Idiomarina loihiensis L2TR: one gene and its partner. The protein of the gene in region 2 interacts with the protein of the main gene of each other region in a pairwise test. Links are inferred from orthologs where the notes say so. Each region holds a gene or a part of one and is shown on either strand. Other genes may lie near its edges.

Evidence for each region.
Region 1: the proteins of IL_RS10480 (region 2) and tusA interact in binary tests that used the Escherichia coli proteins (3 or more experiments, as listed by UniProt). The link is inferred for Idiomarina loihiensis L2TR from one-to-one orthologs.

Annotation. Positions count from the first base shown.
Region 1 is NC_006512.1:9,275-12,569, forward strand. The notes cover bases 30-2,998. They hold tusA (sulfurtransferase TusA), read right to left. Parts: upstream 1,650-2,998; coding sequence 1,410-1,649; downstream 30-1,409. Other genes in these bases: glyQ (glycine--tRNA ligase subunit alpha), read right to left, coding at 30-190; IL_RS00050 (DNA-3-methyladenine glycosylase I), read left to right, coding at 284-883; IL_RS00055 (GNAT family N-acetyltransferase), read left to right, coding at 900-1,391; fadA (acetyl-CoA C-acyltransferase FadA), read right to left, coding at 1,919-2,998. In the rest of the region: more of glyQ, read right to left, coding at 1-29; more of fadA, read right to left, coding at 2,999-3,082; fatty acid oxidation complex subunit alpha FadB, read right to left, coding at 3,103-3,295. UniProt on the Escherichia coli protein: Sulfur carrier protein involved in sulfur trafficking in the cell. Part of a sulfur-relay system required for 2-thiolation during synthesis of 2-thiouridine of the modified wobble base 5-methylaminomethyl-2-thiouridine (mnm(5)s(2)U) in tRNA.
Region 2 is NC_006512.1:2,181,127-2,184,272, forward strand. What follows is about bases 273-3,092. They hold IL_RS10480 (IscS subfamily cysteine desulfurase), read right to left. Parts: upstream 2,352-3,092; coding sequence 1,194-2,351; downstream 273-1,193. Other genes in these bases: ndk (nucleoside-diphosphate kinase), read right to left, coding at 273-485; msrA (peptide-methionine (S)-S-oxide reductase MsrA), read left to right, coding at 652-1,197; iscR (Fe-S cluster assembly transcriptional regulator IscR), read right to left, coding at 2,382-2,861; trmJ (tRNA (cytosine(32)/uridine(32)-2'-O)-methyltransferase TrmJ), read right to left, coding at 2,928-3,092. Also shown: more of ndk, read right to left, coding at 54-272; more of trmJ, read right to left, coding at 3,093-3,146. UniProt on the Escherichia coli protein: Master enzyme that delivers sulfur to a number of partners involved in Fe-S cluster assembly, tRNA modification or cofactor biosynthesis. Catalyzes the removal of elemental sulfur from cysteine to produce alanine.

The DNA of each region.
Region 1 (3,295 bases), 2.2 Mb from region 2 along the record:
GGCGGCAGGGTTGCACATAGGCAAAACTGGCTGGCTCCGGACCTAATGAGCGCAGAAAGGTCATTGGATGAAAGGTACCCGCACCAACCTCCATATCCAGTGGTTGAACCACGGCACAGCCTTGCTGAGCCCAGTAATCCTGAAGAGCAAGAATAAGCCCCTGAAAGGTTTTCACATCGTACGTCGACATACGCATTCTCTGCTTTGTTATTTGTGGTTGACCGAAGGTCGAAAAATATGCGTAGATTATACCCTCTGAATCGCCTTGGTTATAGGGGAAGGCATGACAAATAATCAGCCAGAACGGTGTTCCTGGTGTGAATCTGCTGACGACTACCGCGCTTATCATGACAATGTTTGGGGGCGTCCGGTAAGCGACCCGATAGAACTTTTTGCTAAATTGTGTCTGGACGGGCAGCAGGCGGGACTCAGTTGGTTAACTATTCTGCGCAAACAGAGTGGTTACGAGAAAGCCTTTTTAGGCTTTGACCCACAAGCTATTGTGGCTATGAGTGACGCTGATCGTGAATTGTTGTACAGCAACCGTGATATTATCCGTAGCAAGGCCAAAATTGATGCCATTTTTACTAACGCTGAAGCGTATATAAGGTTAGAAGAAAAGGGCGTTAAGTTTGAGCGGTGGCTGTGGGAGTTTGTAGGTGGCTCACCGATTATTAATGCGTACTCGACGCAAAGTGAGATCCCAACAGAAACAGAAGCTTCCCAAAGCATGGCAAAAGCGTTAAAAAAGGAAGGCTTTAAGTTTGTCGGACCGACCATTTGCTATGCTTTTATGGAAGCAGTTGGTATGGTGAACGACCATGTTACTAGCTGTCATTGCTATCAGCCTGTTGCTGACCAAATGAAACAGTTTACGTTGTAAAATGAGCGAAGGAAGAATGATAGAAATTACTCTTGCGGACTATAGCAACCCCAAACACCGTAATGCCGTTATTGCTATGTTAGATGCTTATGCCAAAGACCCAATGGGTGGTGGTGAGGGCATATCAGATGACGTTAAAGAAAGCCTGATAGACGAAATGGCAAAACGAGACCATGTCTTTTCTTTGCTGGCCTACGATGGTGACACTCCGATTGGCGTTGCAAACTGTGTAGAAGGCTTTTCAACCTTCGCAGCAAAACCGTTAATGAATATTCATGACATAGCCGTCATTCCAGAGTACCGGGGACAGGGCGTTGCGCGTAAACTTCTTGAAGAAGTGAAAACACTTGCAGAGTTCCGCGGTTGCGTGAAGCTGACACTGGAAGTGCTTGAGAACAATGACCGGGCGAAAAAAGCCTATGAGAACTTCGGCTTTGCACCTTATGAATTAGGTGACGTAGGTCAGGCCGAGTTTTGGGAAATGTACTTGAATAAAGACAAAGCCTGACATCTAAGCATCAGGCTATTAATGAGATTTCCTAACCCAGTAGCGGTAGGGGATTTCTTCGGTTTCAGAACCAACCAATTCATGCTCCATAAACTCGCAAAAGCCCGGAATATCCCGGGTTGTTGCGGGATCATCCGCAATAATCAGTAACACCTGACCAACATCCATTTTACGAATAGCCGCACGAACTAACATTACGGGCTCTGGGCATTTAAGGCCTAAGGTATCGAGTTCTTTGTCGCAGTTAATCTGGGTCATGACTTCTTTCAAAGATGTTAAGCGAAATTGCCGAGTAGTTTAACACTTTCGCGCTTAATAGGTGAGGGGGAGTGATGGATTGCGCCGCTGTTTGTTGGCGGGAAAGACTCAGAAACTGTCTGCAGCCATGGATGGCTGCAGTCAAGCCCCCAAGAATGGGTTCACGGCGTGTTTCTGAGTCTTTCCTGACAATAAAAAGGGGCGAGCCTTCGCTCCCCCCTTCCTCTGAGCAGTTAAAGTGTTAAACCGCCCTAATTTTTCTGTTTCTTTTAAACGCGTTCGAAGACAGTAGCAATACCCTGGCCAAGGCCAATGCACATGGTTGCTAAGCCAAGTTTCGCGTCTTTCTCTTCCATTAAGTTGATTAGCGTCGTTGAGATACGAGCGCCAGAACAGCCTAATGGGTGACCTAAAGCGATAGCACCGCCGTTCAGGTTCACTTTCTCTTCCATCTTGTCGAACAGTTTTAAACCTTTAAGTACAGGCAGTGACTGTGCGGCAAAGGCTTCGTTCAGTTCAACAACGTCGATGTCGTCAATAGACACACCAGCACGCTTCAGCGCTTTTTCTGTTGCCGGAACCGGTCCGTAACCCATAATGGATGGATCGCAGCCTGCAACGGCCATTGAACGGATTTTAACGCGTGGCGTCAGACCCAGTTCTTTGGCTTTGTCAGCAGACATAACCAACATGGCTGCGGCGCCGTCTGACAAGGCTGACGAGGTACCAGCGGTTACCGTACCGTTAGCAGGGTCAAACACTGGGCGAAGCTGTGACAAGCCTTCAGCAGTGGTTTCTGGGCGAATCACTTCGTCTTCAGTAACACGTACCAGTTCGCCGTCGGCGTTGTGGCCATTCATTGCGTAAATCTCTTTAGCAAAGCGGCCTTCAACCGTCGCCTCGTGCGCTTTTCTGTGAGAGCGTGCACCAAATTCGTCTTGTTGTTCGCGGGTAATACCGAACTTACGAGATAACAGTTCAGCGGTCATACCCATGCTGCCCGAAGCTTTTGCAACAGACTTGTTCATGCCCGGGTGAAAGTCGATTCCGTGGGTCATAGGTACGTGACCCATGTGCTCAACACCACCGGCCATAAAGATGTCGCCGTCGCCGTTCATAATAGCGCGCGTAGCGTCGTGCAATGCTTGCATTGATGAGCCGCACAGACGGTTAACGGTAACACCGGCTACTTTGTGTGGAATGCCGGCAATTAACGCTGAGTTACGCGCAATGTTGAAGCCTTGCTCTAAGGTTTGTTGTACACAACCCCAGTAAATGTCTTCCAGTTCTTCCGGGTCAACTTCCGGGTTACGCTCAAGTAAGCCCTTCATCAGCGCAGCTGAGAGGTCTTCGGCACGAGTATGGCGGAAAACACCATTTTTTGAACGCCCCATTGGCGTACGAATACAATCTACTATGACGATGTCTTTCATTTTAATAACCTCCTCAAGCCTTACTTCGCGCTGGTTGTGTCAAAGTAAGATTTACCGGCTTTAGCCATTTCGCGCATGCCGTCGGTAACCTGATAAATTTCACCCAGGTGCGCGTACTTGTCTGCCAGTTGAATAAAGTTGTCCATGCCAAGCGTTTCCAGATAACGGAAAGGGCCGCCGCGGAATGGAGGGAAGCCTAAGCCATAAAGCAGC
Region 2 (3,146 bases):
TCCGTCAGGCTCTCACCTGATGCAATAGCATCAGGCTACATTCGAATACAGTCTTAGCGAGTGCGCTGGCAAACTTCTTCGTCGCTGAAGAAGTAAGAGATTTCACGTGCAGCAGATTCAGTTGCATCTGAACCATGTACCGCATTTTCGTCTATAGTTTCAGCATAGTCGGCACGAATAGTTCCTGCCAGTGCTTCTGCAGGATTCGTAGCACCCATGATGTCGCGGTTCTTACGTACAGCGTCTTCACCTTCAAGAACCTGAACAACGATAGGGCCTGAAGTCATGAATTCAACCAAAGCGCCAAAGAAAGGACGTTCTTTGTGTTCTGCGTAGAAACCTTCTGCCTGTTCTTTGCTTAAGTGCATCATTTTAGCACCAACAATGCGAAGACCAGCAGATTCAAAACGGTTATAGATAGCGCCGATTAAGTTTTTTGCAACTGCATCAGGCTTGATAATTGATAGAGTGCGCTCTAAAGCCATGGTTATAAACTCCAATAAAATTAAGGGATAAATCAGTCGCGCGGATTATACGTGAGATCGGCGCAGAAATCGAATACCCAGTGATTGTTTTTTCATTCATTCTCAGCTAGGATGAGAGAACTTATATAGCCATATAGACGTCTATTTGACGATAAGGAGTTCTGACATGGCGAACAATGAATATGAACAAGCCACTCTTGGTGGGGGTTGCTTCTGGTGTGTTGAGTCAGCCTTCCTTCAGGTAAAAGGCATTCAGTCGGTTAAATCGGGCTACACTGGCGGGCATACCATCGATCCAACTTACGAGCAGGTTTGCAGTGGCGAAACAGGACATGCCGAAGTTGCACAACTCCAGTACGATCCAGAGCAGATCTCTTACCGTCAAATCTTAGAAATCTTTTTCACTTTGCACGATCCAACTCAGGTGAATCGTCAGGGTAACGATGTGGGTACTCAATATCGCACATCAATTTTTTATCATAACGACGCGCAAAAACGTGAAGCGGAAAGTATTATTGCGGAACTTGAAGCCGATGCAGCATTTGCAGCTCCTATCGTAACGGAAGTGACTGAGTTAGGGACTTTTTACCCGGCAGAGAATTACCACGAAAACTACTACGCCAGAAACCCGGAAAACCCGTATTGTCAGGCGGTAATTTCACCGAAGCTGGCTAAGTTCCGTAAAACCTTTGCTGGCCTGCTTAAGGACTAAGCAGCGCCTCTTAAGGTTCCGATAGTGCGGTGGATAAGCTCTACCGCACTATCGATATCTGCTTCGGACGTGTAACGCCCAATACTAAAGCGCAATGAACTCATTGCCAGCTCATGTTCAACGCCTAATGCTCTTAACACATACGAGGGTTCAACACTGGCCGACGTACAGGCCGAGCCCGATGAGAGCGCAAGATCTTTTAACGCCATTAGCAACAGTTCACCATCAACTCCGGCAAAACTGATGTTAGTAATATGCGGAACCCGTTGCTGGTCAGAGCCATTCAAAGTTACACCTTCTAACTGGCTAACCCCTTTCCATAGTCGCTGACGCAAGTTTTCAATTCGTGCGGGCTCCAGTTCCAGCTCGTTAAGAGCCAGTTCCGCCGCTACACCCATACCGACAATTTGGTGAGTTGGTAACGTGCCTGAGCGCATGCCACGCTCATGACCCCCGCCATGCATTTGCGCCAGCAGCCGAACTCGCGGAGTGCGGCGTACATACAATGCGCCAATACCTTTAGGGCCATACATCTTGTGCGCAGAAAGTGACATTAAATCAACAGGTAACGTGACCATATTCATCGGAAGTTTTCCGGCGGCCTGTGCAGCATCAACATGAAATATTGTGCCATTTTCACGGCACAATTGACCTATAGTGGTTATATCCTGAAGCACACCTATTTCGTTATTAACCAGCATTACGCTCACTAACACCGTATCTTCGCGCAAGGCTGAGCGGAACAAATCCATATCCAGCAAGCCGTCTGTTCCGACATCCAGATACGTCACTTCAAAGCCTTCTTTTTCCAGCTGCGCACAGGTATCTAAAACCGCTTTGTGCTCGGTTTTAAGTGTAATAACGTGTTTGCCTTTATCTGAGTAATACTGAGCTGCGCCTTTTATGGCGAGGTTATCTGACTCAGTCGCACCTGAGGTAAAAACAATTTCGCGCGCGTCGGCATTAATAAGGTCAGCAACCTGATTCCGGGCAATATCGACAGCTTCTTCTGCCTGCCAGCCGTACTTATGCGAACGCGATGCCGGGTTACCAAACAAGCCATCCTGCGTTAAACATCCCATCATTTTTTCTGCTACAACAGGGTCTACCGGCGTGGTTGCAGCATAATCAAAATAAAGAGGTAACTTAGACACTTGCTTGCTCCTGACAACTTAAAGGCAATATTATAGGTGAGAGTTTAACTTAATCTCTTCTTCACTGTGGTTATGCAACGCATTCTGCCTATTCAGAACGTCACCGACGTCCTCTTTCTTCATCAACTCGGCCAGCGTAATACCGTCGAGAAAGTCGGATATTCTGTCGCTTAACCCTTCCCACAAAGAGTGGGTCAAACAACGTTCGCCGCCCTGACAGTTAGCTTTACCCTGACAACGTGTTGCATCAATTGACTCGTCTACCGCGTGAATAACGGCACCAACAGAAATATCGTTTGCGGCACAGCCCAGACGATAACCACCACCGGGACCTCGCACACTGTCCACCAACCCATGCTTACGTAAGCGCGAAAACAACTGCTCTAAATACGACAGAGATATTCCCTGACGCTCAGAAATATCCGCTAACGGCACGGGACCATTTGCCGTAAAAAGCGCAACGTCCAGCATAGCTGTTACTGCGTATCGACCTTTTGACGTCAGGCGCATGGTGGTTTCCTCTGCTGTTTAATTCATCGTTAATGTATTGAGATTCTACATTCCCGACTATTTTAGTCAAGTATTACCCGTTGATTTGTCCACAGAGGCTAAGATGCCACGTAAAATATTAATTTCATTTTCTTCCGGGCGGGCTCGGTTAAATAAACGACGCAATTTCGTCATGACTTGTCCGGGGTGCTGAGGAACAATGAACCCAGTCTGACCCAGAGTCTTTTCAAGATGCTCATAAAACCGTTCTAAATCTTCAGCGCGCGGGTACTCCGGTAAATTTTC